Regions from separate parts of the Novosphingobium sp. DS6-6 genome, predicted to be linked through region 1. Evidence: predicted binding sites of a transcription regulator. Region 1 holds the regulator's gene; each other region holds the start of a gene.
What was found. The regulator LexA, encoded in region 1, represses DNA repair genes until DNA is damaged. The targets are predictions, from matches to a motif close to GTTCCNCNCTTGTTCT.
Positions count from the first base shown of each region.

Region 1 (10,291 bases):
GCGCGACGGCATGGGCGCCTCGGCCCACAAGGACGGCCTGCTGCCGTTGTCGCAGCGCGCGCTCTACATCATCCCGCGTCTTGCCTACCATGACTACGAAGGCGTGGCACTGAACCTTGACGAGCGGGAACGGCTCGTTGCCGATCTGGGCGACAAGCAGTTCATGCTGTTGCGCAACCACGGAACGCTGGCCGTGGGCCGTACCCCGGGCGACGCCTGGGCCGCGATCTATGGGCTGGAAGAAGCCTGTTCGGTGCAAGTGGCCGCTCTTGCCGGCGGGCGGGACAACGTGCTTCTGGCGCCGGCCGCGGCGCAGGAAGAGGCTTTGCGGCAGATATCCGCCCGGCCGGCCGCCGCCAAGGCTGCCGAGGGGCGCAAACCGCACCATCAGCTGGCTTGGGAGGCCGTGCTGCGCCGCGTGGGCCGCGATCTCCCCGGCTACGACGTCTAGGCGGCGACGACGGCGGTGGCGGCGGCCGCCGCCGGTGCCAGGGCAAGATGATCGGCCAGGCGCTGTGCCTGCAGGCGGATATCGGGCACCGCCACCATTTCCCAGCTCAGGCCTTTCGACAACGCGCCCATGGCATGGATGGCCAGCGGGGCGTGTCCGTGCACATCGCGCAGCCGCCACTGCGCATCCACGTCAAGCCCCAGATGAAGCGGGCAGGAGCGTGCTAGCCCCGCCGTCAGCAGCGCGCGCAGCAAGGGATCGCGGCTCTGCGTGGGATCGCTGCCGGGGCCGGTACAGACCACGACGTGATCGACCGCAAGGTGCGCCAGATCGTCGCGGCCGCGCGGGCGCCACTGCGCCAGCAGCCCGCCATGGCTGCGGCGTTCCACCCGGGCCAGGCTGCCGGCGACCACATCGAGCCGCCCGCCCAGGCGCAGCGCCTCGATCCTTTGCGCGATCGCCGGGGCCATGCGGTGGCGGTGCACATCCCACCAGGGGCGGGCGTGGCGCAGGAAACGCGCCTGCGCCGCGGCATCGTGGGCCTGCCACAGGGCATGGGTATGCGGGCGCAGCTCGTCGATCGCATGGCGCCAGCCCACTGCCCGCGCCCGGTCGCGAATATGGCGCAGCAAGGCGCTGCCGCGCGCGGCGGGCATCGGCTGCGGGGTAACCGCCGGGCCGCTGGCCGCATGCGCGCGGGGCACCAGGCCGCGCCGCGATAGCGCCACGATCGGCCCGCGATGGCCGCGCGCTTCAAGCGACTGGATCACGTCGATCGCCGTAAGCCCGGTGCCCAGCAGCAGGACGCCGGCATCGGGCGCAATCGCATCGAGCGCCCCGGGCGCCCATGGATCGGGCAGGGCCAGCGGCGCTGCCAGGCCTGCCAGCGCGCGGTGGCGCTGCGGCGGCAGATTGCCCTGGGCCAGAACGACCGCCCGGGCATGAACGCTCGCTCCATCGTCGAGCGTCACGCGCAGCGTGCTGTCAGCCTGGGGGCACAGATTCCGCGCGCCGGCAATGACGATGGCCAGGCGATCGGGCATCGTGGCCCGCGCGGTGGCAAGCAGGCTGGCGATATAGGCGCCATACGTGGCGCGGGGGGCAAAGCGGTTGGCGGCATCGGCCTCCGCATGGCCCAGCCAGCGCAGGAAATGACCGGGATCGTCGGGAAACGCACTCATGTTGCCGGCACGCACATTGAGCAGATGGTGCGGTCCACAGGCGCCATATGCCAGACCGTGCGCCAGTGCCTGCGGATCGCGCTCCACGATCACCACGCGCGAACCGCGCCGGGCCAGATGGATTGCCAGCAGCGTGCCGCTGAATCCGCCGCCGATGATCGCTACAGGCAAGTCATGGAACGCAAAGGAATTTGCCATAACTCAACTTTCAAGGTTGAATTTAGGCTGACAAGTTTTGCCTCAGGGGTCAATAGCCAATCTTTAAAGCGTGGCCGCTTCGTGACGGACGCGGCGCGCCCTTTTGCTAAATCACGAAAAAGCCGTGCGTTCCGTCGCGGCGCAATTGGTCGACCAGGCCGAATTCCCAGTCGAGGTAGGCCTGCATGGCCGCTGCGGCATTGTCGGTGCCTTCATAGGGACGCTTGTACCGGCCTTGCGGCCCGCGCGGTGTCGGCGCGCCATCAGGGCCGGTTTCCAGGACGGCGTCCTGCGGCCAATCCAGTACGGCCACCTCCCAGCCCAGTTGCGCCAGCCAGGATGCCGTCATGTCGGCGCGCGGGCCGATATCGTCGGCAAGGACGATGCGCGCGCCGCGCACGGGGGCGAAATGATCGGTTTCCTGTACCAGTTGCCCACCCTGCGCATTGCGGAATCCAGACAGATGGCCGGTGGCATAATCCTCGGGCAGGCGTACGTCATAGAGGTACAGCGTACGGGTCGCATCGGCGCGCAGGTGTGCCAGTTCGTTAAAGCGGATATGCCTTACGCCGGCGCGATAGGCGACATCGCGGGCGCGGGCGCGGGCCTCGTCGGTCCAGCTTTCGGCCGGCTCGGGCAATGGCGCGCGGCGTTGCTGCCCGGTCTCCAGGCTCTGACCCGCCAGAGTCCAGCCGATCGTGCCGTTGCGCAGGGCATAGATGCGGTTGGGCAGCCCGGCATTGATCAGCGATTGCGTGCCGATGATCGAGCGGGTGCGCCCGGCGCAGTTGACGATGATCGTGGTATCGGGATCGGGCGCCACGGCCGGTGCGCGCAGCACGAGTTCGGCGCCCGGTGTGCTGATCCCGCCCGGAATGCTCATCGTCGCATATTCGTCGAACCGGCGCGCGTCGAGAACGGCGATATCGGCTTTCTCTTCGATCAGCGCGGCCACGTCGGGCGCCGGCAGCGATGGCGTGTGGCGGTAATGCTCCACCAGTTCGCCAAAGGCCTTGGAATAGGAATTGACGTCCTCGAACAGTTCGTATCCCTGCGCACGCCAGCCGGCGAGGCCGCCTTCAAGCGCGGAAACCGCCGTGAAACCAAGGTTTTCCAGGATTTCGAGTGCCGGTTCGACCAGCCCTTCGCCGTCATCGTAAACCACCACCGGCACATCCTGGCGGGGCAGGCGCCAGCGCGCTTCGATTGCCAGCCGGCGCAGCGGGATCTGCGCGGCGAACAGCGGGTGGCCCAGGGCGAACACGGCTTCCTCGCGCAGATCGACAAGCGCGATTTCCTGCCGGGCAAGCAAGGCCTGGCGTATGGCCGCGGCCGTCGTGGCGCGCACGCTGGTCAAGGTGCTCATGGATTTTCCGAACGGTCCCACAGGTTGGGCGTGAAGGCGCTGGCATAACCCGAGACGAAGCGGCGGGCCGTGCCGTCGAGCGCATAGGTCGCGCGCTCGACCGCGCCGATGTTGGCGCCATAGACATGGATCGAAACAGACGGGCCATCGGCGCTGGCGTTGCTCACGCGGTGAATGTCGCCTTGGCGCGGGCTCAGCGCTTCCACCGCGCCGGCGCGCAGGATTTCGGCGTCCCCGTCCGGCCTGAGACTGCCATCGGCCTGGCGGACGAAGCGTTCGGACCGTTCCGCACCGCGCAGCACGCCCACCAGGCCCCAGGTGCGATGATCGTGGATCGGCGTGCCCTGGCCCGGCGCCCACACGAACGAGACGACGCTGAAGCGTTCGCGGCTGTCGCAATGAAGCAGATATTGCTGATAGCGATCGGGATGGGGTACGGCAAAGGCGGGCGGCAGCCAGTCATCCTGGGCAACCAGACGGGACAGCAGCTTGGCCCCTGTCTGCAAGATCTCGGTTTCATCGCGCGTGGCGTTGAGCAGTTCGGCAAGGCTGGTCACGAAACCGCGCAACCGGGCGATCCCGGCGCGTGGCACTGCCGGGCTCGCCGGCTGCGGCAGGGCAATGGGGGCAATGGCCTGCGTCGCCACGGGCCTCAGGCTCCGGTCGCGGTCTGTGGAAAGGGAATGACGTGATCGGCCAGCGGCTGTGTTCCACCCAGGATGCCGAGCAGCTTGGCCTTGAGCGAATGCGTCAGTTCACCGCGCGCGCCGCGGGCAATGCCGATGCGTTCCTGCGCCGCGATGCGGCCGCCATCGAGCACGAGAATGCGATCGGCCAGCGCCACGGCCTCGTCCACATCATGCGTGACCATCAGCACCGCGCAGCCATGCGCGCGCCATAACGCCAGCACCAGTTCGTGCATGCGCAGGCGGGTCAGCGCGTCGAGCGCGGCGAAAGGCTCGTCGAGCAGCAGCAGTTCCGGTTCGCGCACCAGCGCGCGCGCCAGGGCAACGCGTTGCGCTTCGCCGCCCGACAGCGTCAGCGGCCAGGCATCCAAGCGATGGCCAAGGCCCACTTCCTTGAGCGCGTGCTGCGCGCGGGCGCGAATATCCGCGCCTTTCAGGCCCAGCGCGACATTGCGCCAGACCTTTTTCCACGGCAGCAGGCGCGCATCCTGAAAGACCACCGCGCGCGCCGCGGGAACCGACACGTCCTGCCCCTCGGCGCCGTCGAGCCCGGCCAGCGTGCGCAGCAGCGTGGTCTTGCCCGAGCCCGAGCGGCCGAGCAGCGCGACGAACTCGCCGGGCTGGATCGTCAGTTCCAGCCCTTCGATCACGGTCACGTCGCCGAACCGGCGGGTGAAGTTCGACAGGCGGACGATGGGCCGGGCCGCGGGTGCGGGAACTGCATCTTGGGCAAGGAACCGGAGGCGGGCGTCCATGGGTCTTACTCCTTGAAGCGACAGGGGGAAGGCGGGCCGGTCAGGCTTTGACCAGGGAGGGGCGCCAGACGAGCGCGCGGCGCTCGATCGTGCGGACCAGCGCATCGGCACCCAGACCCAGCACGGCGTAGACCATCAGGCACACCACGATGATGTCGGTGCGCAGGAAATCGCGGGCATTGTTGATGAGATAGCCAAGCCCGGCCGAGGCGTTTATCTGTTCGGCCACTACCAGAACGAGGATGGCTAGAGACAGCGAATAGCGCAGGCCGACCAGCAATGCAGGCAGGGCGCCGGGCAGGATGACATGCCAGATCAGTTCAGCCTGGCCGAGGCCGAAGCTGCGCGCCCCTTCCAGCAGGCGCACATCGACCCCGCGAATGCCGCTGTAGAGGTTGAGATAGACCGGGAACATCGATGCAAAGGCGATCAGGGCAACCTTGGGAGTTTCGCCGATGCCGAACCAGACGATGAACAACGGCGTGAGCGCCAGCGTGGGGATCGTGCGCTTGATCTGCATGATGGGATCGACCATCGCCTCGCCCTGGCGTGAAAGTCCGGCCAGCAAGGCCAGAACCACGCCCACGGATACGCCGATCGCCAGGCCGAACCCCACCCGCCAGAACGAAACCAGAAGGTTCTGCGGCAATTCGCCGGAAACGAGCATGGTCCACAAAGTGGCGATCACGGCCGATGGCGCGGCCAGCGTGCGTTCGGGGATGATTCCGGAACGCGATGCAAGCTCCCACGCGCCCAGCAGGCCGAGCGGGGACGACCAGCGCGAGCGGCCGAGCCGCCCGATCAGGGCAGGCGGTGCAATGCGGACGGAAACGCGGTTGGGCATGGTGGCAGACCTGAATGGCGGAATCTTGCTGACAGCAGAACCTGCATTGTCTATTCAATCAATTGAGTTTTGATCCCCATTCATTTGCAGCGCTCATAGATGGCGGCCAAGCGAAGCATTTCGGCGGGGAACCGCGCCGACAAACACTTCCTTTAGCATTTTAAATGTCTACTATTTTGATAGATAAAATAGGTGGCTGTAGCTGTGAGGAATTGCCTGCCCTTTCCAACTTGCCCGCCCCTTCCAACTTGTCCGATGGTGCCTCATGCCGGTCAACCTGCCCACCAACCTGCTGCGCAGCTTCGTTGCCATCGTCGATACCGGTTCGATGCTCAACGCCTCGGAAAAGGTGTTCGTCACCCAGTCGGCACTCAGCCTGCAGATCAAGCGCCTGGAAGAACTGCTGCAGCAGGCGCTGTTCCACCGTGATGGCCGGCGTCTTACTTTGACTCCGGCGGGCGAACTCATGCTCGATTACGCGCGCAAGGTATTGACGTTGCATGACGAAGCCGTCGCGGCGGTGAGCGCTGGCCAATACAACGGCCCGGCGCGGATCGGGATGGTGCAGGATTTCGCCGAGCTGCTGCTTTCGGGCCTGCTGGCGCAGTTTGCCGAACTGCATCCCGAGGCGCAGATCTATTCGCGCATCGCGGGTACGGCCGAACTGCTCGGCCAGCTCGAGCGGCGCCAGCTTGACATCGTGCTGGGTTATGGTCTGCCCAGCGACGAAAACGCCGTGGCCACGGCCGACATGGCCTGGTTCGGCGAGGCGGGCCTTGCCGGGCGCGAAGTTATTCCGCTGGCCGTGCTCGAGCAGCCCTGCCGCTTCCGCGAGGCGGCGATCCGCGCGCTGGAGGATATCGGCCGCACTTATCGCATCACCGTGGAAACGCCCAACCTGACGACCCTGCGCGCGGCAGTGCAGGCCGGGCTGGGGCTGACCGTGCGCACGCCGCTGTTTTTGCCCGATGCCCTGCTCGACAGTGGCCCGCTGCCCGCGCTCCCGCGTGTCTCGTGCATTCTCCAGACCGCCGGCGCGCTCGATGCTGCCACGGCGCGGCTCGCCGAACTGGCGCGGCAAACCGTGGCCACGCTGTAGTATTGCAAAGTCTCATGCATGGCGGCGCTGATCTCGATGGTCGGCACAAAGCGGCAGGTCTAGCGGTCGAAGCGGAACCTCAGCACAGGAATGCGATCATGACCCAGCCCGCTAGCCTTGCCCAACGCTTTGCCGATCTTGCCGCCGAGCGCGCGCGGACCTGGGCGCCCGAGCAGCTGGCCCGCAATGCCGAACAGCGGCGCCTGCTGGTGGAACGGCATGATCCGTCTCGCCACCCGGCGCCCGGCACGCGGCTGGCGCCATTCCGCCTGGTGGACGCGCAAGGGGAGACGCAGGACAGCGACGCCCTCCTTGCGGATGGCCCCGCCGTGCTGATCTTCTTCCGCTTTGGCGGCTGCCCGGCCTGCAACATCGCGTTGCCCTATTATGACGAGGCCTTGCGGCCCAGGCTCGACGCGGCGGGTATTCGCCTTCTGGCCGTCAGCCCGCAGATCCCGGTCGATACGGGGCCGAAAGAGCGCCATGGCCTGCGTTTCCCCACGTTTGCCGATCCCGGTTATGCCCTGGCGCGGCAGCTCGGTATCACGTTCTTTCCCGATGACCAGCCGGCGGTGGCCCCGGGCGCGCCGTGGATCGGGGCGACGCTGGGCACGCATAGTTATGAGATGACTCAGCCGGCCGTGGCGATCGTGGCGCCCGATCGCACTTTGCGCTTCCTTGCGGTAAGCCCCGACTGGCTCGACCGGCCAGAGGCCGAGACCATCCTGGCGCAGCTACCCGAGACACGGATAGACGTGGCCGCGACCGCAGGCTGAACGGCGCGGCGCGGGGTGGCGAGCGTTCCGGACGGCCCGCTGCCCATCGCGGCGGCCGGAAGGCCAGCCCGTGGGAAAGCCTGCCGGTGCCCGTGAGAAGGCCTGTCAGTGATAACGGCGCAGAAGGCCTGCCAGCTTGCCTTGCACTTCCACTTCGTTGGGCGCGTAGAATTGCGGATCATGGGCCGCATTGGCCGGATCGAGGCGGATCATGCCCTTCTCGCGGTGGAGATACTTGAGCGTCGCTTCCTCGCCGCGCACCAGCGCAACGACGATCTCGCCATCGCGCGCGGTACTGGTGCGCCGCACGAGAGCATAATCGCCATCGAGAATGCCGGCCTCGATCATGGAATCGCCTGAAACTTCGAGCGCATAGTGCTCGCCGGAACCGAGCAGCGCCGCCGGCACGGGCAGGACGCCCGACCCTTCCAGCGCTTCGATCGGGGCGCCAGCGGCAATGCGGCCGTGCAGCGGAATCTCGATCACGTCGTTCGCCGCGGCGGGGATCGGGTGACCGGTGTTGGCCGGGGCAAGCGCCGGGCGTGGCATGGTGGCGCGCGGGGCGGCCTTGGTGGCCAGGCTTTCAGGCTCGCGGATCACTTCCAGCGCCCGCGCGCGGTTTGGCAGGCGGCGGATAAAGCCCCGTTCCTCAAGCGCGGAGATCAGGCGGTGGACGCCGGACTTGGACTTGAGATCGAGCGCTTCCTTCATCTCCTCGAACGAGGGGGAAATGCCGGACTCATCAAGCCGCGTCTGGATGAATGAGAGCAGTTCGTGCTGCTTGCGCGTAAGCATCCGCAAGTCTCCTCTAGCGAACGAATGCGGAACGAATAAGCAACCAAACCGAACCCGTCAAGCAAATCCGCCAAAATCGAGCAGATAGACCGGAACGGGCGTTCCCTGCGGTTGCGGGGCCACGCCGGCTTCGCGCTTGACCAGGCAGTTGGCGCGGGCGATAGGGCTGATGGCACCGGAATCCTGCAGCGGATCGAGCGTCACCGTCACGCCGTCCCATCGCGCGCGCAGGAATTCGGTGCGGCCGCCGCCGGCGGGCATGGGCCGGGCAAGCGGGGCGTCAAACGGCATGGCGAGTGGCTGGGCCGCGCCCAGCGCCGCCCGCAGCAGTGGCAGCATGAACAGATGCGCGGTAACGAATGCCGAGGCGGGGTTGCCTGGCAGCCCGAGAATGATCTGCGGCACTCCCGTCATCCCGGCCGGGCGATGGCCCACCAGCAACGGTTTGCCGGGCTTGATCGCCACGCGCCAGAAATCGATCTGCGCCCCCGCGGCTTCGAGCGCAGGGCGGACGAGATCGTGATCGCCCACCGAAGCACCGCCACTGGTCACCACCACATCGGCATCGCGTACGGCGTCGAGCACAGCGGCGAGCCGGGCAAGGTCATCGGGCACAGGGCCGATCCGCTGCACGTCGACCGGCAAGGCGGCCGCCATGGCCGCCAGCATCGGGCCGTTGCTGGCCGGGATCTGGTGCGGCAGCGGGGCGTGCCCCGGCGCGGCCAGTTCGTCGCCGCTGTCGATGATCGCCAGGCGCAGGCGGCGGTGCACCGCCACGTGGCCATGCCCGGCGGCCAGGGCCAGTGCGATCTGCGCCGGTCCCAGCCGCGTGCCGGTGGCGAGCAGCAGGTCATGCGCGGCAAAATCCATGCCCGCGGGGCGAATATGCCGCGACGGCGGATCGGGCGGCACCCCCTGCAGTGTGAGCAGATCACCGTTGCGCGCCGTGTCTTCCTGCAGAAGCACGCAATCGGCGCCGGCGGGCATGGCCGCCCCGGTGCTGATCCGCACCGCTTCGCCCGGGTTCACCACCCCGGCAAAGGGATGGCCGGCCGCGCTTTCTCCCGTAACGGACCAGGGGCCGGGCAGATCGGCGGCACGCAGGGCATAGCCATCCATCGCCGAAAGCGCGGTTGCCGGCTGGGTGCGTGCCGCCACCAGCGGCGCGGCAAGGTAATGACCCAGCGTCTCTGCCGTGGCGCGATGTTCGATCGCCAGATGCGGCGCCAGGGCGATCAGCCGCGCCTGGGCCTGTTCGAGCGGCAGCGGCGCCGGGCGCGAACCGTCATGCGCGCCGTTCATGGCGCAGACCAATCGCCCGACTTGCCGCCCCGCTTGGCCACCAGGCGCACGGCCTCGATCACCATGCCCTTGTCCACCGCCTTGGCCATGTCATAGATTGTCAACAACGCCACGCAAGCGGCTGTCATCGCTTCCATCTCGACGCCGGTCCGGGCGGTGAGAGAGGCGGTGGCGGTGCATTCGACGCCCTCGTCCACGAATGCGAATTCCACCGCCACGGCATCGAGCGCGAGGGGGTGGCACAGGGGGATCAACTCGCCCGTCTTCTTCGCGGCCATGATCCCGGCAATGCGGGCGGTGGCCAGCACGTCACCCTTGGGCACGGTGCCGTCGCGGATCGCCGCCAGCGCCGTGGCCGACATGCGGATCAGGCCCTGCGCTACGGCCACGCGATGGGTGGGCTGCTTGGCGCCGATATCGACCATGCGGGCGTGGCCCCGGGCATCGAGATGGGTAAGCTGCGTCATGCCACGGTCATGCCACGCGGGCGGCCAGGCGCAAGCCCTCTTCACCGATAAGCGGTTGGGGCGGGGCCAGGCCATCACGCGGATGATCGAGCGCGATGCCGGCCAGGTTCTGCGCGCGGCCGACATGGCGCAGGCGAACACGGGAAAATGGAACGATGCCGTTCCAATAGGCGGCAAGGCAATCGGCAGCGGCGGGGTGAGGGGCCGTGCAACCCCTGATCTGGTCGATCACGAAAGCCGAATCCCCGCAGAATACCACGTCCGTTTCCTTCAGCGCACGGGCCAGATCGACCGCAGCAAGCAGGGCCAGCCATTCGGCACGGTCGCTGTTGCCTTCTCCGCAATCGGCCGTGAACCAGGTGCGCCCGCGC
Region 1 is NZ_JBYNTS010000011.1:39,602-49,892, forward strand. It holds gene AC3EDY_RS13050 (class II aldolase/adducin family protein) at 1-451, shown strand, start outside; gene AC3EDY_RS13055 (FAD/NAD(P)-binding protein) at 448-1,830, opposite strand; gene AC3EDY_RS13060 (rhodanese-like domain-containing protein) at 1,937-3,196, opposite strand; gene AC3EDY_RS13065 (cysteine dioxygenase family protein) at 3,193-3,789, opposite strand; gene AC3EDY_RS13070 (ABC transporter ATP-binding protein) at 3,849-4,637, opposite strand; gene AC3EDY_RS13075 (ABC transporter permease) at 4,678-5,481, opposite strand; gene AC3EDY_RS13080 (LysR substrate-binding domain-containing protein) at 5,747-6,580, shown strand; gene AC3EDY_RS13085 (peroxiredoxin-like family protein) at 6,679-7,356, shown strand; gene lexA (transcriptional repressor LexA) at 7,462-8,151, opposite strand; gene AC3EDY_RS13095 (molybdopterin molybdotransferase MoeA) at 8,209-9,453, opposite strand; gene moaC (cyclic pyranopterin monophosphate synthase MoaC) at 9,450-9,920, opposite strand; gene AC3EDY_RS13105 (reverse transcriptase-like protein) at 9,928-10,291, opposite strand, start outside.

Region 2 (10,291 bases), on a different contig from region 1:
TGGGCCATCACCTGGGCGACCACGTGCTGCAGTTCTGGATTGCGCCCGAAGATCTCGCCGCCCGCCGGTTTGACGCGACAGACATGGCCGCGCCGGCCGTCTGACGACGGCTCTGCCCTGGCCACGCCCCGGGGCGACGTACGGGGGGCCAAGCGCGACACCATTCCCTAAGGCGGCGTGGACAAATTCCGCAACGCCACGGTTGCCCTGTAAGAGGCCCTGGCGAGGCGCGAGGACGAAGCAAGAGTGAGCCTCTTGCAAGGCCAAGCGACGCAGCCAGGGCCTCTTGCAGGGCAATCCCTGCGGGGCTGGACCAGAAACCGCCATTTCGGCGTCGGCTCGGCGCGCAATATTCCCGATATTGCGCTGGCCTTACCTCCTTGAACTGGCGGTTTCTGCTTCCAGCCGTGGCGTTGCGGAATTCGTCCACGCCGCCTAGCCTGCCGCGCATGGCTGGCCAACTCGTTCCGACTTCCGCCCTGTCCGACGCCCTGGTGATCCTGGGCGCGGCGGGCATCGTCATTCCCGCCTTCGCCCGGTTCCGCATTACCCCGATCATCGGCTTCATCGTGGTGGGCCTGCTGGTCGGACCCTATGGCCTGGGCTCGCTGGCGCGGGACGTGCCCTGGCTGCATTACGTCACGATATCCAACCCCCATGCGATAGAGCCCTTCGCCGAATTCGGCATCATCCTGCTGCTGTTCGAGATCGGCCTGAAACTGTCGTTCAACCGCCTGTGGGCGATGCGGCGGCTGGTATTCGGCTTGGGGGCAATGGAACTGGCCGGTTCGGCCCTGCTGATCGCGCTGGGCCTGATGATGCTGGGCCAACCGGTTACCGGCGCGCTGGGGCTGGGCCTCGCTCTGGCGCTTTCGTCCACGGCGCTGGTGCTGCCCATTTCCGGAACGCAGGGGCCGGTGGGGCGCGCGGCCCTGTCGATGCTGCTGTTCGAAGATATCGCGCTGGTGCCCATCATCTTTCTGCTGGGAGCCATGGGTCCGGCAGCCGTCGCCGACGCGCCCGGTGTGGTCGAAACGCTGGGCAAAGGCGCGGTGGTGATCGTGGCTCTGCTGGTTCTGGGCCGGTTCGGCCTGCCGCCGCTGTTCGCCCAGGCGGCCAAGACCAAGAGCCCGGAACTGTTTCTCGCGGCCAGCCTGCTGGTGGTGATCGTCGCGGCGCTGGCCACGGGCGCGGTCGGCCTTTCGCCCATCATGGGCGCGCTTCTGGCAGGCCTGCTGATCGCGGAAACCGAATACCATACCGAAGTGGAAGCGATCACCAAGCCGTTCAAAGGCCTGGCGCTGGGCGTATTCCTGATCACCGTGGGGATGAGCATCGATCTGCGCGTGCTGGCGAGCGATTTTGCCGCCCTGGCGCTGGGCGTGCTGGGCGTGGTGACAGCCAAAGCGATGGTCACCGGCCTGCTGCTGCTGTTCTGGGGCAAGGAACGCGCCACGGCGCTGGAAACCGGCATCCTCATGTCGAGCCCTTCGGAAACCACGCTGATTGTGCTGGGTACGGCCGCGCAGGCGCAGCTTATCCAGCCGGCGACCGCGCAATTCTGGCAGATCGTGACCGCGATCGGCCTGACGATCACGCCGCTGCTGGCCAGTCTGGGGCAGATGAGCGCGGGCCGCGTGCGGCGGCAGGGCGGCGAGGAGAACGCTTTTGCCGTGGAAGAGCCGACGGGCCGCCGCACGGTCATCCTCGGTTTCGGCCGGGTGGGCCGCCTGATCGGCGAAATGCTGGCCGAACACGGCCGCCCCTACCTGGCGCTGGATGCGGAGCCGGGGGTGGTACGCGCCGCGCGCGCCGCGGGCCTGCCCGTGCTGTTCGGCAATATCGGCAGTGCGGCGGTGATCGACCGGCTCAATCTGGCTGACGCGAGCGCCGTCATCGTGACTATGGACGAGCCGGTGCTGGCGCTGCGCATCGTGCGCCGGCTGCGCGCGCTGGCGCCCGACGTGCCGATCATCGTCCGCGCCCGCGATCCCGATCATGCCGCCCAGCTCTATCGCGCCGGGGCAAGCCACGCGGTGCCCGAAACGCTGGAAAGCTCGCTGCAGCTGTCCGAGGCGGTGCTGGTGGACCTGGGCGTGCCGATGGGCCCGGTCATCGCCTCGATCCACGAAAAGCGCGATCAGTTTCGCATGCAGATCATGGCCGACGGCGATCTTGCCGTGCCCCCGCGCCTGAAGGCAAGCCGGCTGCGCGAACGGTAAAGCGAGTTCATCCCGGCGGTGTTCACGTGCCGGTCGCTGCTCAGCCCGCCAGCACGGCCTTTGCCGCCGCAAGCGCCGCGGCCGCGTTGCTGCCGTCGGGGCCGCCGCCCTGGGCCATGTCGGGGCGGCCGCCGCCGCCCTTGCCGCCCAGCGCTTCCACGCCGGCCCGCACCAGGTCCACGGCACTGACTTTGCCGGCAAGATCGGGCGTTACCGCCGCCGCGATGGAAGCGCGGCCCTCGTTGACCGCAACGATCACCGCCACGCCGGAGCCCAGGCGTTGCTTCGCCTGGTCGAGCAGCCCACGCAAGTCCTTGGGATCGAGCCCTTCGAGCACCTGTCCGGAAAAAGTGATCCCGGCCACTTCTTCGTCGGCCGCATCGGAACGGACATTGCCCCCGCCCAGCGCCAGCGCCTTGCGGGCCTCGGCGAGTTCGCGCTCCAGCTTGCGCCGCTCCTCGATCAGCGCGGCCACGCGGGCCTCGACGTCATCCGGCGTGGTGCGCAGCAGGCCGGCCGTGTGCTTCAGGGCATCCTCGCGCCCGATCAGCCATTGCCGCGCGCCTTCGCCGGTCAACGCCTCGATCCGCCGCACGCCCGAGGATACCGCGCTTTCGCTCACGATGCGGAACAGGCCGATATCGCCCAGGGCGCGGACGTGAGTGCCGCCGCAAAGCTCCACCGAATAGACTTTGTCGGTGGCCCGACCCATCGACAGCACGCGCACTTCCTCGCCGTACTTTTCGCCGAACAGCGCCATGGCGCCCGCGGCGATGGCGTCGTCGGGGCTCATGAGGCGAGTGGTGACCGGCTCGTTGGCGCGGATTTCGGCATTCACTTCCGCCTCGATCGCGGCGATGTCGTCCGCGCTCAGCGCCGTGGGGTGCGAAAAGTCGAAGCGCAGGCGGTCGGGCGCGACAAGCGAGCCCTTCTGCGTGACATGGGCGCCCAGGCGGTTGCGCAGCGCCTGGTGGAGAAGGTGCGTTGCCGAATGGTTGGCGCGCGTGGCATCGCGGCGCTCGACGTCGACCACCAGATGCACCGCGTCGCCCACGCGGATCGTCCCGGCTTCGACCACGGCCTGGTGCGCGTGCAGCCGGCCCAGCGGCTTGGCCGTATCGGTGACAGTGATCCTGAGGCCCTCGGCACCGCCGATCGTGCCGGCATCGCCCGTCTGGCCGCCGCTTTCGCCATAGAACGGCGTCTGGTTGGTGAGCACCGTCACGGCATCGCCCGCGCCGGCCTCGCGCACTTCGGCACCGTCCTTGACCAGGGCGACGACCACGCCTTCGCCGCTGGTGGCGGTATAGCCGGTGAATTCGGTGGCGCCTTCGCGCTCGGCAATGTCGAACCACACCTCGCTCGAGGCGGCATCGCCCGAGCCTTTCCAGGCAGCGCGGGCGGCGGCTTTCTGCTGGGCCATGGCCGCGTCGAAGCCATCGCGGTCCACCGCAACGCCGCGCGCGCGCAAGGCGTCTTCGGTCAGGTCATAGGGAAAGCCATATGTGTCATAGAGACGGAACGCGGTCTCGCCCGGCAGCTTGTCGCCCTCGCCAAGGCCGGCCGATGCCTCGTCGAGCAGACGCAGGCCGTTCGACAGCGTCTGGCGGAAACGTGTTTCCTCGCGCTTAAGCACTTCCTCGATCAAGGGTTGCGCGCGGCCCAGCTCGGGATAGGCCTGGCCCATCTCGGTGACCAGCGCCCCCACCAGGCGGTGCATCAGCGGGTCCCTGGCGCCCAGCAGATGCGCATGGCGCATGGCGCGGCGCATGATCCGGCGCAGCACGTAACCGCGCCCTTCGTTCGACGGCAACACGCCATCGGCCAGAAGGAAGCTCGACGAACGCAGGTGATCGGCGATCACCCGATGGCTGGCCGTATGTTCGCCCGCGGCCTTGACCCCGGTCAGGCTTTCCGAAGCGGCGATCAGCGCGCGGAAGGTATCGGTGTCATAGTTATCGTGTTCGCCCTGCAGCACGGCGGCGATGCGTTCCAGGCCCATGCCGGTGTCGATCGACGGTTTGGGCAGGTTGCCGACGATCTGGCCGGCCGCCTGCTCGAACTGCATGAACACGAGGTTCCAGATCTCGATGAAACGGTCGCCGTCCTCGTCCGGGCTGCCTGGCGGGCCACCGGGAATATCGGGGCCGTGGTCATAGAAAATCTCGGAACAGGGGCCGCACGGACCATCGTCGCCCATCGCCCAGAAGTTGTCCTTGGTGGCGATGCGGATGATCTTCTCGTCCGGCAGGCCGGCGATCTTGCGCCACAGCGTGGCTGCCTCGTCGTCGGTATGATAGACGGTGATCAGCAGCTTGTCGGCCGGCAGGCCCCAGACCCTGGTCAGCAGTGTCCAGGCATGCGTGATCGCCTGTTCCTTGAAATAGTCGCCGAACGAGAAATTGCCCAGCATTTCGAAGAAGGTGTGATGCCGCGCGGTATAGCCGACATTGTCCAGATCGTTGTGCTTGCCCCCGGCGCGGACGCATTTCTGCGACGACGTGGCGCGTGGGACGCTGCGGGTTTCAAGCCCGGTGAACACGTTCTTGAACGGGACCATGCCCGCGTTGGTGAACATCAACGTCGGATCGTTGTAAGGCACGAGGGGTGCGGAGGGCACCACGTCGTGGCCTTGGGAACCGAAGTATTCCAGAAAGGACCGGCGGATTTCGTTCGTCGAAGTCATGCCCCGCCGATTAGGCGAGCCGGCCGCCCGGAACAAGCCGGATTCATCGCCGGGCGCCGCCGGTTCACGCTTTCGTGGCGGTGACGATCCAGGCGGCGGCCGCGAACGCCACCACGCCGTTGCGATGATGCGCGGCGATGATCTGCACCAGGTCTTCCTCGATGCCGGCGCGCCTGTCGTCGGCCGCCTGGCGCAGGGCGGACGCGGCCGGGCCGATGCGGCGAAAAAGCGCGAAAGCCTGCGCCTGCGCGTCCGGCCCTTCGCCGGCGATATAGGGGAAATCATGGGGCGTGAAGACCAGGTCGGTCCACCCGGCGAGCATCGTGCGCACATGATCGGGATCGGCAAAGGCGAACGGGCCGGGGGCATGGGGATCGGCCGGCCTCGCGGGCGGCGGCACCAGCGCGGCCATGGCGCTGGCCCAGGCATTTTCGGTCGGCGGGCGAAAGCAGGAAAAGACCAGGCGTGCGCCCGGTGCCGCCACGCGGGCCAGATGCGCAAAGGCCGCTGGCGGATCGGCAAAGAACATCACCCCGTGGCGCGATACCAGCAGATCGGGCGCGAAATCGGCATCACGCCACTGGCTGGCGTCGGCAATGGCAAACCGCGCATTGACGCAGCCTGCGCCACGCTGCCGCGCGGCGGCGATCAGATCGGCCGAAAGATCAATCCCGCATACCGTGCTGGCAGGCCTGGCGGCGGCCAGGGCCAAAGCAAGCTCTCCCGCCCCGCAGCCGATATCAAGCAGGCGCTCGCCGGGCATCGGGGCAATGGCGGCCAGCAGCGCCGGAGTCAGCCGGGCAAAGGCGCGATCGGTACGCTGCCATTCTTCTGCCCAGGCACGGCCGACGCCGCCCTGCCAGTCCATCGCTTGGGTCATGGCGCCGGCATAGGCCATCGCGGCCAGCTTGGCGACAGGGACGCGTGGCGCGCCTTTCACCAGGAACAGAGCGCCGGAATAGAAAGCGGCACGGGCGCGGCGCGGCACCCGACCGCGACCGCGACCGCACCCTGTCAATCACGTCCCGTCAATCGCGATCACATATCGTCATCGGCATCAGGCCCGGCCATGAGGCCTTCGGCCACCTGCTCGGTCCGGCCGCGGATCGCCGCTTCCAGGCGATCGCGCATTTCGGCGTTCTCGCGCAGGAAGTTCTTGGCATTCTCGCGGCCCTGGCCGATGCGCACCGAGTCATAGCTGAACCACGCGCCCGACTTCTCCACCAGGCCGGCCTTGACTCCCAGATCGAGAATTTCCCCGATCTTGGAAATGCCTTCGCCATACATGATGTCGAATTCCACCTGCTTGAACGGTGGGGCGACCTTGTTCTTGACGACTTTGACCCGGGTGGTGTTGCCGGTGATCTCGTCGCGTTCCTTGATCTGGCCGGTGCGACGGATATCGAGCCGGACCGAGGCATAGAACTTGAGCGCGTTGCCCCCGGTGGTGGTTTCGGGATTGCCGTACATCACGCCGATCTTCATGCGCACCTGGTTGATGAAAATCACCATGCAGCGCGAACGGCTGATCGAGCCGGTCAGCTTGCGCAGCGCCTGGCTCATCAGGCGTGCCTGAAGGCCGACGTGGCTGTCGCCCATCTCGCCCTCGATTTCGGCCCGCGGCACCAGCGCGGCGACCGAGTCCACCACCAACACGTCGATGGCGTTGGATCGCACCAGGGTATCGACGATTTCAAGCGCCTGCTCGCCGGTGTCGGGCTGCGAAACGATCAGTTCGTCGATATTGACGCCCAGTTTCTTGGCATAGACCGGATCGAGCGCATGTTCGGCATCGACGAACGCCGCCGTGCCGCCACCCTTCTGAGCTTCGGCGATGGCATGCAGCGCCAGCGTGGTTTTCCCTGAACTTTCGGGACCATAGATTTCGATGATGCGGCCACGCGGCAGACCACCGATGCCCAGCGCGATGTCCAGCCCGAGCGAGCCGGTGGAGACGGCTTCCACCTGCATTGTCTCTTTCGAGCCCAGCTTCATCACCGACCCCTTGCCGAACGCGCGGTCGATCTGGGCCAGTGCGGCGTCGAGCGCCTTCTGACGATCCATGTCTTTCTCTTTGCCTTCCTGAATGAGCTTGAGCTGCGCCGCCATGGCTGCTTCCCCTTGCCTAGAGATGGCTGACACGAACCGTCAACACACAAGCAATGTACTCATTTCGTTCCATAAGAACAAGAGGGGAACGAAAAATTCCTCGCTTGTTTGCAGGAACGCGCATCGGTCATTGATTTTACGGGGTTTTGCAACGGTTCGTAAAGGCGCCGATGCCGAACCGGCGTGCTTTTCCCGACGGCCGGAAATGCTGCCATCCTGGCGCTAATGCCGACTCGTTGCAGCACCTATGCGCCGCGCAGCACCTGTTCCACCGCCGCCACGATCTGCGCCACGGAAAAGGGCTTGGCGAGAAAGTGCATGTTGGGAATATCGATCTCGCGGCGCAGCTGCTCCTCGGCATAGCCCGACATGAACAGAACCGGCAACTCGGGCTTTACCCGGCGGATCTCGCGCGCCATGGCCGGCCCGTCCATCGACGGCATGACCACATCGGACACCACGAGATCGATGTCGTTGCCGGCGGCCAGGATGCGGGCCAGCGCATCGAGGCCGTCTTCCCCATCGGCGGCGGTCGTGACCTCATAGCCCTGGCGCACCAGCGCGCGTTCCGCCACCGCGCGGACCGTATCCTCGTCCTCCACCAGCAGCACGCGCCCGCCGCCGGTCCATTGCGTGCGGCGCGCTTCGCCCTTGGGCCTGGACACCTCGACCATATCGGCCGGGCCGGGCACGTGGACCGGCAGATAGATGGTGAAGCGCGTGCCCTTGCCCACCTCGCTTTCGGCAAAGATGAACCCGCCCGATTGCTTGACGATCCCGTAGACGGTGGAAAGGCCAAGCCCGGTGCCCTTGCCCTTGTCCTTGGTGGTGAAGAACGGTTCGAAGATCTTGCCGATCTGCGAGGGCTTGATGCCATGGCCGGTATCTTCCACCACCAGCGCCGTATAGTCGCCGATGGGCAGGATTTCGCTTTTCATCGCCCGCACGTCGCCAGCAGTGACACGGCGGGTGGCGATGCGCAGGGTGCCGCCGGCCTTGGCGTCGGTGCCGTTGGCAGTCATCGCATCGCGCGCGTTGACGGCAAGGTTGAGCAGGACCTGCTCGAGCTGCACCGGATCGGCCCGCACCAGCCCGAGATCGCGATCGTGCGTCACGTCGAGCTGGATTTTCTCGCCCAGCAGGCGCTTGAGCAGCGTCGATACCTCGGCCACCACATCGGGCAATTGCAGCACTTCCGGGCGCAGCGTCTGTTGCCGCGAGAAGGCCAGCAACTGCCGGGTGAGCGAGGCGGCACGGTTGGAATTGGCCTTGATCTGCTGAATATCGTCGTAATCGCTGTCGCCGGGCGTGTGGCGCATCAGGATCAGATCGCAATAGCCGATGATTGCGGTGAGCACGTTGTTGAAATCGTGGGCGACGCCACCGGCCAGCTGGCCCACCGCCTGCATCTTGGTGGCCTGGGCGATCTCGCGCTTGAGCCGCGCTTCCTCGGTCGAGTCCTTGAGGCTCAGCAGCACTACGCCTTCGCCCAGCCCGCGCACGCCGGCCAGGCTGAACGAGACAGGCTCCTCCGGGGCGGCGAGCAGGCGTACGGCCACGTCACCGGCTGTGGGCGCGCCCTGCGTGTAGCGGCGCACCGCATCGGCCAGCGCCCCCTTGTCTTCGCGAATGACCAGGTCGGACGGATAGGGCGGCGGAACCGGTCCATCGTGCCCGGCCGCGCGCAGGAACGCGCGGTTGGCAAAAAGGAAGCGCCCGTCGCGATCGATCATCGCCAGGCCCAGTGGCAGGCGCGAGAGCAGCGCCTCGATCTGCGGCAGGCCGGCGCGGGCATCGCCCAGTGCGCCTTCGCTGTCGATCACCAGAAACAGCGACGGCACCTGCGCAGGATCGGTCACGGCCACGCCGTCGGGATCGGCGATCGGCACATGGATGAAACGCACCGGTGTGCCGCGCGCGCCTTCGCGGGCATAGAAAATGCGCTCGCTTTCATCGGCACGGAACCACGATACGAAATCGCTGCCCGTAACCTGCGCACCTTCGCCGGCGGCGCGGGCGGCGAAGGCGGCATTGGCGGCCTGCACGCGGCCATCGGGCAGCACGACCGCGGCCTGGATGCCCTCGCGCGTCAGCGCCCGGCCCAGCTTGCCGCCGACATGGCCGGCGACGTCGGCCACCAGATCGATCTGCGCCAGCGGTACGAAGCGGCAGACCAGGTGATCCTGCCCGCGGCCCGCGCGGAGCAGATCCGCCCGCCACTGTCCGCTGGTGGATGTGAGCCGTGCTACCTGCGCCCGTCCGTCGCGCCAAGCGGCGCGCATGGCGCGCTCCAGCGCTTCGGCATCGGCTGGCGCTATCGGCAAGCGCGGCGGCGCGGCCTGATCGAACCATTCCGTAAAGCGGCCATTGGCGCAAACCAGGCGGCCGGCGCGGTCGATAATCGCCAGGGCCTCGTCCGGCCGCTCGATCGCGGCGAACGTAACCGACCAGTCGGGCGGCGCCCAGGCGGGATCGGCCCGCTGCGGCAGGAACCGCACGACGACACGGGCGACCAGCCCCAGCGCCCCGAGCCCGACGAGGTAGACGGCCGCCAGAACGGCATCGCCCGCCAGCAGTCCCAGCAGCACCGCCCCGCCAAGCGCGGCCAGCGCGGCGATCAGCGCGTCGCGCCGCCAGGCGGCCGAGGCGGTGTGCGTCCGCGCGTCGTCAGGCCAGCCCGGAAAAGCGCCTTCGCCGATGTCGCCCGCTGCCGCCGGCACGCCTGTCCCCTTCGTTACTGTTGCGGCCGACACATGCCGTTCGACCCTTTACCGCCTGAACCATTCACCGCCCGGCGCGCATGGCCAGACGCGTGCGCCGCTTGTGCACCGTCCACCAGCGCCAGGCAAACCCCGCGATGACATAGCCGAGCGCGGCCGCCACCACGGAAATCACGAACAGCCCGAAGACCAGCGCGGGCGCGGCATCCGAGAGCAGCCAGCCGGCCCATTCGGAAAAGCTGGCCCCGCGCTCGAACAGGGCCATGAACGTGGCCACGTCGGCATGAAAGCCGAACCAGTTGCCCAAAGCCAGCGAAGCGGCGATGAACAGCGGCGTCGTTGCCGGATTCGACAGGAACGTCATTCCCGCCGCGATCGGGATATTGCCGCGAAGCGGCAGGCAAAGCGCCGCGGCACCGGCAATCTGCACCCCCGGGATCATCGCGAAGATGCCTACCAGCAGGCCCACCGCCACCCCGCGCGGCACCGATCGCCGGGTGAACCGCCAGAGTTCCGCGCGCGCGGCCAGAGGGCCGGTAAAGCGGTTGCGCTCC
Region 2 is NZ_JBYNTS010000012.1:23,602-33,892, reverse strand. It holds gene AC3EDY_RS13550 (DUF1963 domain-containing protein) at 1-104, shown strand, start outside; gene AC3EDY_RS13545 (cation:proton antiporter domain-containing protein) at 450-2,222, shown strand; gene alaS (alanine--tRNA ligase) at 2,263-4,908, opposite strand; gene AC3EDY_RS13535 (class I SAM-dependent methyltransferase) at 4,973-5,896, opposite strand; gene recA (recombinase RecA) at 5,947-7,017, opposite strand; gene AC3EDY_RS13525 (hybrid sensor histidine kinase/response regulator) at 7,263-9,737, opposite strand; gene AC3EDY_RS13520 (DUF2062 domain-containing protein) at 9,802-10,291, opposite strand, start outside.
Region 2: a site for LexA is predicted at 7,092-7,107, ahead of recA (recombinase RecA). Genes of this name have one in related genera too.

Region 3 (10,291 bases), on a different contig from region 1:
ACGTCTCCTGTATGCGACGTCGACCGCACGCAGCGATACGGCCTTCGGTCTGAACTGCGCCTGAAAGGTGGCGTCAGGCCGTTCCCCCGACCGTCAATCCATCGACCAGCACGCTGGGTTGCCCTACCCCCGCCGGCACGCTCTGCCCGGCTTTGCCGCACACGCCGATGCCTTCGTCCAGCGCGAAATCGTTGCCAATGCAGGTCACGCGGGTCAGCACCGTGGGGCCGTCGCCGATCAGAGTGGCGCCCTTGACCGGATCGCCCAGCTTGCCATCCTTGACGCGATAGGCTTCGGTGCAGGTGAACACGAACTTGCCGCTGGTAATGTCGACCTGCCCGCCGCCAAACGATTTGGCGAAGATGCCGTCCTTGATCCGCGACAACAGCTCGGCCGGATCGTCGTTGCCGCCACGCATGAAAGTATTGGTCATCCGCGGCAGAGGCGCGTGGGCATAGCTTTCGCGGCGGCCGTTGCCGGTGGGGGCAACGCCCATCAGCCGGGCATTGAGCCGGTCATGGATATAACCTTTCAGAATGCCGTCCTCGATCAGCACGTTTTCCTGAGTTGGCGTGCCTTCGTCGTCGATGGAAAGGGAACCGCGCCGCCCCTGTCCCCCTGTATCCAGCAGGGTGCCGTCGTCCACCACGGTTACGCCCGGCGCCGCCACGCGCTGGCCGATGCGGCCGGAAAAGGCGCTGGTGCCCTTGCGGTTGAAATCACCTTCCAGCCCGTGGCCCACTGCCTCGTGCAGCAGGACGCCAGGCCAGCCGGGGCCGACCAGCACGGTCATCTCGCCTGCCGGAGCGGCCACCGCCGCAAGATTGGTCAGCGCCTGGTGCAGCGCCTGGTCGATGCCTCGGTTCCAGGTTTCAGGCCGGAACAGATCATCGTAAAGCCGCCGCCCCCCGATGCCGAACGAGCCGGTTTCGCGCCGTCCGTTCTCCTCGACCACCACTGCCACGTTGAGCCGCACGAGCGGGCGCACGTCATGCGCGACAAAACCGTCGGCCCGTACCACTTCAACGATCGACCACGACGCGACAAGCGAGGCGGATACCTGCACCACCCGCGGATCGCGGGCGCGCGCGGCAGAATCGATCTGTTCCAGAAGGCGCACCTTGGCCTCGAACGGCACGCCATCGAGCGGCGAGGCATCGGTATAAAGATGACGGTTGTTGCGCCGTGGAGGTGGCGCGGCACGGCTCTTGGCCGGATCGAGCAACTTGAGCGTTTCTCCCGCGCGGGCAATGGCGGCGGCGGAAATCTCGTTAGCATGGGCAAACCCGGTCATTTCGCCCGAAACGCCGCGCAGGCCAAAACCGGCGTCACGCGAATAGTCGGCAGTCTTGAGGCGGCCGTCATCGAAGCCGAAACTCTCGCTCGCCACGAATTGCAGGAAAAGCTCGCCATCGTCGCAAGCCCCGAGAGCCGTGCGAACGAGGCGTTGCGCGTCATCGGGCGTCAGCAGGCCGGGGCGATAAAGCAGCGAGCGGGTGTCGGTGGAAGGCGTCATCGCACCGATATAGGCACCCACCGGCCCGCGCGCCAGCCAATGCGGAAACCGGACTGTCAGGCGGCCTGGTTCTTCGGGCAGCCCTATTCTTCAGGCGGCCTGGTTCTCGCCAGTGCCGGCCGAGATATCGGCCGGGCCACCCTTGAGCACGAAGCGCTTGTCGCAATAGCCGCACTCGGCATAGCCCCGTTCGTCGATTTCCATCCACACGCGTGGATGGCCGAGCGCCGAAGGCTTGAAAGCGCCGGTAGTGCGAATGCCGGTCGACCCGTCGCAGCTCACGCGGGTGGCATCGGTGAAGATCGTTTCGGGTGGCTGGATCATGCCCGCCGCCTAGCAAATGCGACCGCACCGCACAATTGCCGTTTTGCCGATTGAAGCCTTTACCTGGCCCGCAACTGGGGGCAGGAAGCGGGCCATGAATACGCCTGCCGCCTTGCGCGAAACCGCCGCTCCCCCCGCCATTCGCATCCGCGATCTGGTCAAGCGTTATGCCGCTGCCGGCAAGGCGCCGGCCAAGCTTGCGCTCGAAGGGGTCAGCTTCGATGTGCCGCGCGGGGAAATCTTCGGCCTGCTCGGCCCCAATGGCGCGGGCAAATCCACGCTGATCAATACCCTGGCTGGCCTGGTGCTGAAAACCTCGGGCACGGTGGAAATCTGGGGGCACGACATCGATGCCGATCGGCGCAATGCCAAGGCCGCGATCGGCATCGTACCGCAGGAAATCGTGTTCGATCCGTTTTTCACCCCGATCGAGGTCCTCGATATTCAGGCCGGGCTTTATGGCGTGCCCAGGCATCTGCGCCGCTCGATGGAACTGCTGCGCGCGGTTCATCTGGCCGACAAGGCCAAGGCCTATTCCCGTTCGCTTTCAGGCGGCATGAAACGCCGTCTGCTGATCGCCAAAGCCATGGTCCACACGCCGCCCGTGCTGGTGCTGGACGAGCCGACTGCCGGGGTGGACGTGGAATTGCGGCGCCAGCTGTGGGAACTGGTGAGCGAACTCAACGCCGGCGGCGTTACCGTGGTGCTCACCACCCATTACCTCGAAGAGGCGGAACAACTGTGCGACCGCATCGCCATCATCAACCATGGGCGGCTGATCGCCAACAAGCCGACGCGCGAACTGGTGGGCATGGCGCGCGAAAAGGTCGTGGTGCTGACGCTCGACCGGCCGCTGGAACAGGCGCCGCAGCACCCTGCCTTCGTCCGGTCCATCCTTAACGAAAGACAGGTCGAGATCACCTATGACAAGGATCGCAGCAATGCGGGCGAAGTGTTAAGCCTGATCCAAACCCTGGGTGTCGACATTCTCGATGTATCGACCCGCGAAGCCGATCTCGAAGACGTGTTCGTGAGCCTGACAGCCTCGGCCTGAAACAGCGCTGGGTCCTGGACGGCAACATTCCGAAAGGAAAAGGGCGCGGTCTTTTGCGACCGCGCCCGTCCGTGTTTCCATCCGATCCCGTCAGTTCAAATTAATTTTCTGTTTTAGCTGCTTTTTTCAGCTGCAACCGCGATACGGCGCAGACGCCATCCGCCGCCATGGAGGCGGTAGACCGGCCGGCCGCAATGGATGCATTCGGCATGGTAGTTAAGGCCGTCCCAAGTGACTTTGTCACGCTGGGGGCGATGGCGGTTGAACAGGCACAGAAAACGACCGAACATCATTTCATCCCCCGACTCCCTCGTTCGCGTACGAGACAGATCAATTTAACAATCTGTAGATCAAATCTGAAGAGGAATCAGCTATCGTCATATAACTTAAGTTATGCCTCTGTGGGCGGAACGCCCCCTTGCCCAAGCCGGCCGATTGCCAAATGGCTTTTCAAACGGCAGCCGCCCGGGCAAAGAGACCCGCGTGAAGATTCCGCCTCTTTTTCGCAGGACCCGGCCATGAGCGGGCAGGATGTGGTTATCGTCGGCTCGGGTGCCGCAGGCCTTACGGCGGCGCTGGTTCTGGCCGAGCGCTGCCGGGTGCTGGTCCTGGCCAAAGGCCGCCTCGACGGTGGATCCACGGCCTGGGCGCAGGGGGGCATTGCCGCCGTGCTCGACGAAGGCGACACGTTCGAAGATCACGTGCGCGATACGATGATCGCGGGGTGCGGCCTCAATCGCCGGGAAACGGTGGAACATGTCGTCGAGCATGCGCCCGAGGCGATCGCCCGGCTGGCCCAGATCGGGGTGCCGTTCAACGAAGACGCCGGCAGCCTGCATCTGACGCGCGAAGGCGGCCATTCGCATCGGCGCATCGTGCATGTGGACGATGCCACGGGCGCTGCCGTGCAAAATGCGCTGATCCGTGCCGCGATGGCGCATCCCAACATCACTTTGAAGCCCGATATGGTGGCGATCGACCTGGTTACCGACCGCCATCGTTCCCACCCCAAAGGCGATCGGCGGGTATGGGGCGTCTATGCGCTCAATGCCGCGACCGGCAAGGTGGAGTGCCTGACGGCGCGGGCCACGATCCTGGCCACCGGCGGTGCCGGGCGCACCTATCTGTTCAGCACCGCTCCGCGCGGCGCCACTGGCGACGGCATCGCCATGGCCTGGCGCGCGGGCTGCCGCATTTCCAACATGGAATTCATGCAATTCCACCCCACGTGCCTTTACAATCTCGAGGTCAAGAACTTCCTGATCACCGAGGCGGTGCGCGGCGAAGGCGGCCATCTGAAAATCCCCCCGGGTTTTCCTGGTGGAGGCAAGCGCTTCATGCCGCGCTTCGACCCGCGCGAAGAACTGGCCCCGCGCGATGTGGTGGCCCGCGCGATCGACCACGAGATCAAGCGGCTGGGGCTCGATTACGTCCATCTCGACATCAGCCATCAGGATCCCGAGTTCGTCCGCGGCCACTTTCCCAACATCTACGAGCGACTGCTGGGGCTCGGCATCGACATGACGCGCGAGCCGATCCCGGTGGTGCCGGCGCAGCATTATACCTGTGGCGGCGTGCTGGTGGATCTGGCCGGGCGCACCGATCTGGCCGGGCTCTATGCGGTGGGCGAATGTTCCGAAAGCGGGCTGCACGGCGCCAATCGCCTGGCTTCGAACAGCCTGCTCGAATGCTTCGTCTTCGGCGACGCCGCCGCGCGCAACATTATCGATCGCTGGGACGCGTTTTCCCTGCCGCCCGCCGTGCGCGTGTGGGACGAAAGCCGCGTATCGGATTCCGACGAGGACGTGGTGATCAAGCAGAACTGGACCGAACTGCGCCGGTTCATGTGGAATTACGTAGGCATCGTGCGAACCAACAAGCGGCTGGAACGCGCCGCTCACCGCATCGCCATGCTCAAAAGCGAAATCCACGAATATTACGGCAACGTGCGCGTCACGGCCGATCTGATCGAGTTGCGCAATCTGCTCGAAGCGGCGGATCTTATCGTGCAGAGCGCCAGGGCGCGCCGCGAGAGCCGTGGGCTGCACTACAACCAGGATTTTCCGCAGGCCCAGCCGGCTGCGCGCGAAACGATCCTGGTCCCGGACTAAGCTTGAAGCGACTAGGCTCGAAGCGGCTAGGCTCGAAGCGGCGCCACCGGCTTACCAGACATGCCGGCCAAGGAAGATCAGCAGCATCGCGCCCACGGTCGAGGCCAGGCACCCAGCGCGGTCGAACCCGTCGCGCACACTGCCACGGCCGGCCAGGCTCGCCGCGAAGCCTGCCACCAATGCCCCGCCGATGCCAAGAAGGATCGTCCGCATCAGCCCCATTTCCACGGCCCCGGGATAGAAAAACCGGGCAGCGATGCCTACCATCAAGCCCAACAACAGCATCGAGAAAACATAGCCCATGACCAGAATTCCTTGATTTCGCGCCAGCAGCGCAGCCCCCGCGCGGCGTGTCGAACAACCGGGGATATCGCGCCAACCGTGGCTGGACATTTCGTTGTCCACAGCAAAGCCGGCAAGGGCAAAAAAATCCATGCCGCGGCACTTTGCCTCTTGAACCCATGGAAACCTCGCGCGTCGCTGCGCTGCAACGTGGCGTTTTAGCGACGAAGCGAATCGTGCTTGCGACGAATCGCATGCCTCCTACCGCAATGCCCCACTTGCCTGCCACTCGCGGTTCAAGCACTATGGGTTGTGGTCGCGTTGACCGGGGGCAACCAAACCTAGTTATCGTCAAGCGGTACCCATATCGGGTCGCGCGCCGTTCGATATCGAGCGGACCCTTTGACGTTGCTGGCGTTTTTGGTGTCGCGACTGGCACGATGATCGAACAGGGCGGGATTTTGTTCCCTTTCTGTTTCGTTGATGGCAAGCTGGGGAACGAGCGTGAATTTCAGGACCGGGGAACTGAGCGATGGGACGGCGTTGATGGCGCAGGACGAACTGGGACTGGAAGGTGGGCTGGCCACACTTGCAGCAAGGACGCAGGACATGCAGGCAGACGACAAGCACAATGCGGATGCTGCTGCGGACCCGGTGACGGCCCCGCCGGGAGCCCCTTTCGCAGCCGTTGCCACGGCGATTGCAGCGGATGCGGCGCGCGCGGCCGCGGTCAAGGCCCCGCTCGATTCCAAGTCAGTCAACCCGCGCCGCTTTGCCATCGTCACCGATGCGGCCCGTGATGCCAAGCTGACCGCGTTCGGCAAGGAAACGCTCGACGATCGCTATCTGCTGCCCGGCGAATCCTATCAGGATCTGTTTGCGCGCGTGGCCGATGCCTATGCCGATGATAAGGATCACGCCCAGCGGCTTTACGATTACATTTCCAACCTGTGGTTCATGCCGGCAACGCCGGTGCTGTCGAACGGGGGCACTGGCCGGGGCCTGCCCATTTCGTGCTATCTCAATTCGGTGGAAGACAGCCTCGAGGGCATCGTCAAGACCTGGAACGAGAACGTGTGGCTCGCCTCGCGCGGGGGCGGCATCGGCACCTACTGGGGCAACGTGCGGGGAATCGGCGAGAACGTCGGCCTCAACGGCAAGACCAGCGGCATCATCCCGTTCGTGCGCGTGATGGACAGCCTGACGCTGGCGATCAGCCAGGGTTCGCTGCGCCGCGGCTCGGCCGCCTGCTATCTCGATATTTCGCATCCCGAAATCGAGGAATTTCTCGAAATCCGCAAATCGTCGGGCGATTTCAACCGCAAGGCACTCAACCTGCACCACGGCGTACTGTTGTCCGACGCGTTCATGGAAGCCGTGCGCGACGGCACCGAATTCACCCTGCGGAGCCCCAAGGACAATTCGGTGCGCGGCAAGGTCGATGCCCGCTCGCTGTTCCAGAAACTGGTGGAAGTGCGTCTGGCCACGGGCGAGCCCTATATCGTCTTTTCCGACACGGTGAACCGCATGATGCCCCGGCATCATCGCGATCTGGGCCTCAAGGTTTCCACCTCGAACCTCTGTTCGGAAATCACGTTGCCGACGGGCATCGATCACCTCGGCAACGATCGCACGGCAGTGTGCTGCCTTTCCTCGCTGAACCTGGAAACCTGGGACGAATGGCAGGGCGACAAGCATTTTGTCGAGGACGTGCTGCGCTTCCTCGACAACGTGCTGCAGGATTTCATCGATCGCGCCCCTGACGAGATGGCCCGCGCCAAGTATTCCGCCGCACGCGAGCGTTCGGTCGGCATGGGGGTGATGGGCTTCCATTCATTCCTGCAGAAGAAGGGCATCGGGTTCGAATCCGCCATGGCCAAGGCGTGGAACCTCAAGATGTTCCGCCACATCGCCGCCAAAGCCGACGAAGCCTCGCTGCTGCTGGCCCAGGAACGCGGCCCCTGCCCCGATGCGGCCGACATGGGCGTGATGCAGCGTTTTTCGTGCAAGATGGCGATTGCCCCCACGGCATCGATCTCGATCATCTGCGGCGGCACGTCAGCCTGCATCGAACCGATTCCGGCCAACATCTATACGCACAAGACACTATCCGGCTCGTTCGTGGTCAAGAATCCCTATCTGGAAAAACTGCTGCGCGAGAAAGCCAAGGATTCCACCAACGTGTGGAATTCGATTCTGGAGCGGGGCGGTTCCGTCCAGCATCTGGAGTTCCTGTCGGCCGACGAGAAGGCGGTGTTCAAGACCAGCTTCGAAATCGACCAGCGCTGGCTGCTCGAATTTGCGGCAGACCGGACGCCCTATATCGATCAGGCACAGTCACTGAACCTCTACATCCCTGCCGACGTCGACAAGTGGGATCTGCTGATGCTGCACTTCCAGGCCTGGGAGAAGGGTATCAAGTCGCTCTATTACCTGCGTTCCAAATCGGTCCAGCGAGCCGGTTTCGCCGGCGGGGTGGAAGCGGACAACACCGCCGAGGCGCGGCGCATCGAACTGGACGTGAAGCAGACCGATTACGAGGAATGCCTGGCCTGCCAGTAACCGTGGGCATCGGATGTCGCGCCGAACCCTTTCGGTGGACATCCAGTGGCCGCATCGCCATGGGCACCGCCCGGCCCATTCGTTTCGCCCTTTTGCCAGCGTAGCCCCCATGCCGGACCGGACCACCTGCCTGATCATGTTACATATGGCGACATTTCGCGCCTTGCCCCCGGGGGCGGGGCAGCGGCACAACGGCGCCCGGCCTCGCCCGGCCGGCGTCGATGTCGGCCCGGAGGCCTGCACGGACGGCGGCATGGGGCGCATCAGCCATAGGGGATCGACCAATGCGCAAGTGGCATCGCTGGATTTCGGTGTTTTTCGGAATTTTCCTGTTGTGGATCGCCGTGACCGGCACGCTCAGCCAGATCGTGCCGCTGCTCAGCGGTGGCGAACGCAAGGCGCCCCCGGGCAAGGAAGCGCTCATGGCCGGTCCGCCGCCCGTACCGGCCTTCGTCTGTCCGGCGAACTACATATGCCGGCCCAAGCCGACCGGCGGCCGGTCGGTCGTCGGCCTGCTGCATCACCTGCATTCGGGGGAAAGCTTTGGCCCGGTGGGCGTGGCGATCAGCACGCTATCGGGCTTCGCCATGATTTTCTTCGGCGTTTCGGGCCTCTGGATGTATGTTCAGATGTGGCGCAACCGCAAGAATCGCGGCCTGAAGCCGGGCTGGTTCTGGGACTGAGTGTCAGGTTCCCGGTCCGCGCCGCGGTTGGGGCGGCCGTGGACGGAAAAAGCGTCCCGCAACGTACGACGTGGAGCGGGACGCCTTCCGGTCGCCAGGGACGACCTGGCCGCGAAGGGGACGCGGCTTTGCGGGAAACCGTGATCGGGACGGGGCGTGATGCGCTATTGCTCCCCTTCCTCTTCTTCGAACGTGATAGCGACATCGGCATTGGCCGAAAGGCGCACGATGTCATCCTCCACACCCGCCACAAGGCCCAGCGAAATGTAGTGATGGTGCCCGGCATGGGCGCCGCTTTCGGCCCTGGTCAGCTTGATGTGGTGCCCGTCGACATGATCGACCGTGCCCACCGGGGCACCGTCGGCGCCGATGACGGCCATGTGTTCGCGAATCTGGCTTGCGACGGGATTGCTGTCGTTGCCGGTCATGCCCAGCCTCCTCGATTGTCTGGCAAGGGAAACGCGGGTGTCTTTCGCCCGGATGCCCTTTTCCGAACAATGCCGCGCCGGGCGGGCCGTTCCCGTGTTCCGCACCTGCTCTTTCTGCCGGGTCGACCGGCACCGCCCGGCCCCGATACCGCCGTCGCTTCCCAGACCTTTCCCGCCGCTTGAAGCCTCCTATATCAGCCGATCCAACAGGACAGCCGCCATGCCTCTTCTCGAAGCCCGCAAAACCTACAAGCCCTTTGAATATCCCTGGGCCTACGAGTACTGGAAGCGCCAGCAACAGATCCACTGGATGCCCGAGGAAGTGCCGCTGGGCGAGGATTGCCGCGACTGGGCCCAGAAACTGTCGGACCACGAACGCAATTTGCTGACGCAGATCTTCCGCTTTTTCACCCAGGCCGACGTGGAAGTACAGGATTGCTATCACGAAAAGTATGGCCGGGTGTTCAAGCCCACCGAAGTGAAAATGATGCTGGCCTCGTTCTCCAACATGGAAACGATCCACATCGCCGCCTATTCGCACCTGCTCGACACGATCGGCATGCCCGAAAGCGAATACGGCATGTTCCTCGAATATGCCGAAATGCGCGACAAGCATGATTACATGCAGCAGTTTGGCGTGGAGAACGACGAGGATATCGCCCGCACGCTGGCCATGTTCGGCGGCTTTACCGAAGGGCTGCAACTGTTCGCTTCGTTCGCGATGCTGATGAATTTCCCGCGCTTCAACAAGATGAAAGGCATGGGCCAGATCGTAAGCTGGTCGGTGCGCGACGAATCGCTGCATTGCGAGGGCATAACGCGGCTGTTCAAGGAATTCTGTGCCGAGCGCCATTGCCTGACCAAGGCCGTGAAGGAAGATATTCTCGATTGCTGCCAGAAGACCGTGCGGCTCGAAGACGCCTTTATCGATCTGGCATTCGAACAAGGCCCGGTGCCGGGAATGAGCCCCAAGGAAATCAAGCGGTACATCCGCTACATCGCCGACTGGCGGCTGGGCCAGCTGGGCTTTGACCCGATCTACATGATCGAGGAACACCCCCTGCCCTGGCTTGCCCCGCTGCTCAACGGGGTAGAGCATGCCAACTTCTTCGAAACCCGCGCCACCGAATATTCCAAGGCCGCCACGCGCGGCAACTGGAACGACGTGTGGTCCAATTTCGACAACCGCCGCATGGCCAAGGCCGCCAATACCACGGCCGAACCGGCCGAGGCGGACGTGGACATGTTCGGCGCCGCCGGCATCGCCGCCGAGTAACGCCTGGCGTGCCGGTTCATGGCGGGGGAGTGGATAGGCTTCCCCGCCCCGGCTT
Region 3 is NZ_JBYNTS010000006.1:45,513-55,803, forward strand. It holds gene tldD (metalloprotease TldD) at 74-1,516, opposite strand; gene AC3EDY_RS09025 (zinc-finger domain-containing protein) at 1,607-1,840, opposite strand; gene AC3EDY_RS09030 (ABC transporter ATP-binding protein) at 1,935-2,894, shown strand; gene nadB (L-aspartate oxidase) at 3,413-5,005, shown strand; gene AC3EDY_RS09040 (GlsB/YeaQ/YmgE family stress response membrane protein) at 5,057-5,440, opposite strand; gene AC3EDY_RS09045 (ribonucleoside-diphosphate reductase subunit alpha) at 5,834-7,849, shown strand; gene AC3EDY_RS09050 (PepSY domain-containing protein) at 8,134-8,532, shown strand; gene AC3EDY_RS09055 (DUF2171 domain-containing protein) at 8,697-8,960, opposite strand; gene AC3EDY_RS09060 (ribonucleotide-diphosphate reductase subunit beta) at 9,181-10,236, shown strand.
Region 3: a site for LexA is predicted at 5,751-5,766, ahead of AC3EDY_RS09045 (ribonucleoside-diphosphate reductase subunit alpha). Genes of this name have one in related genera too.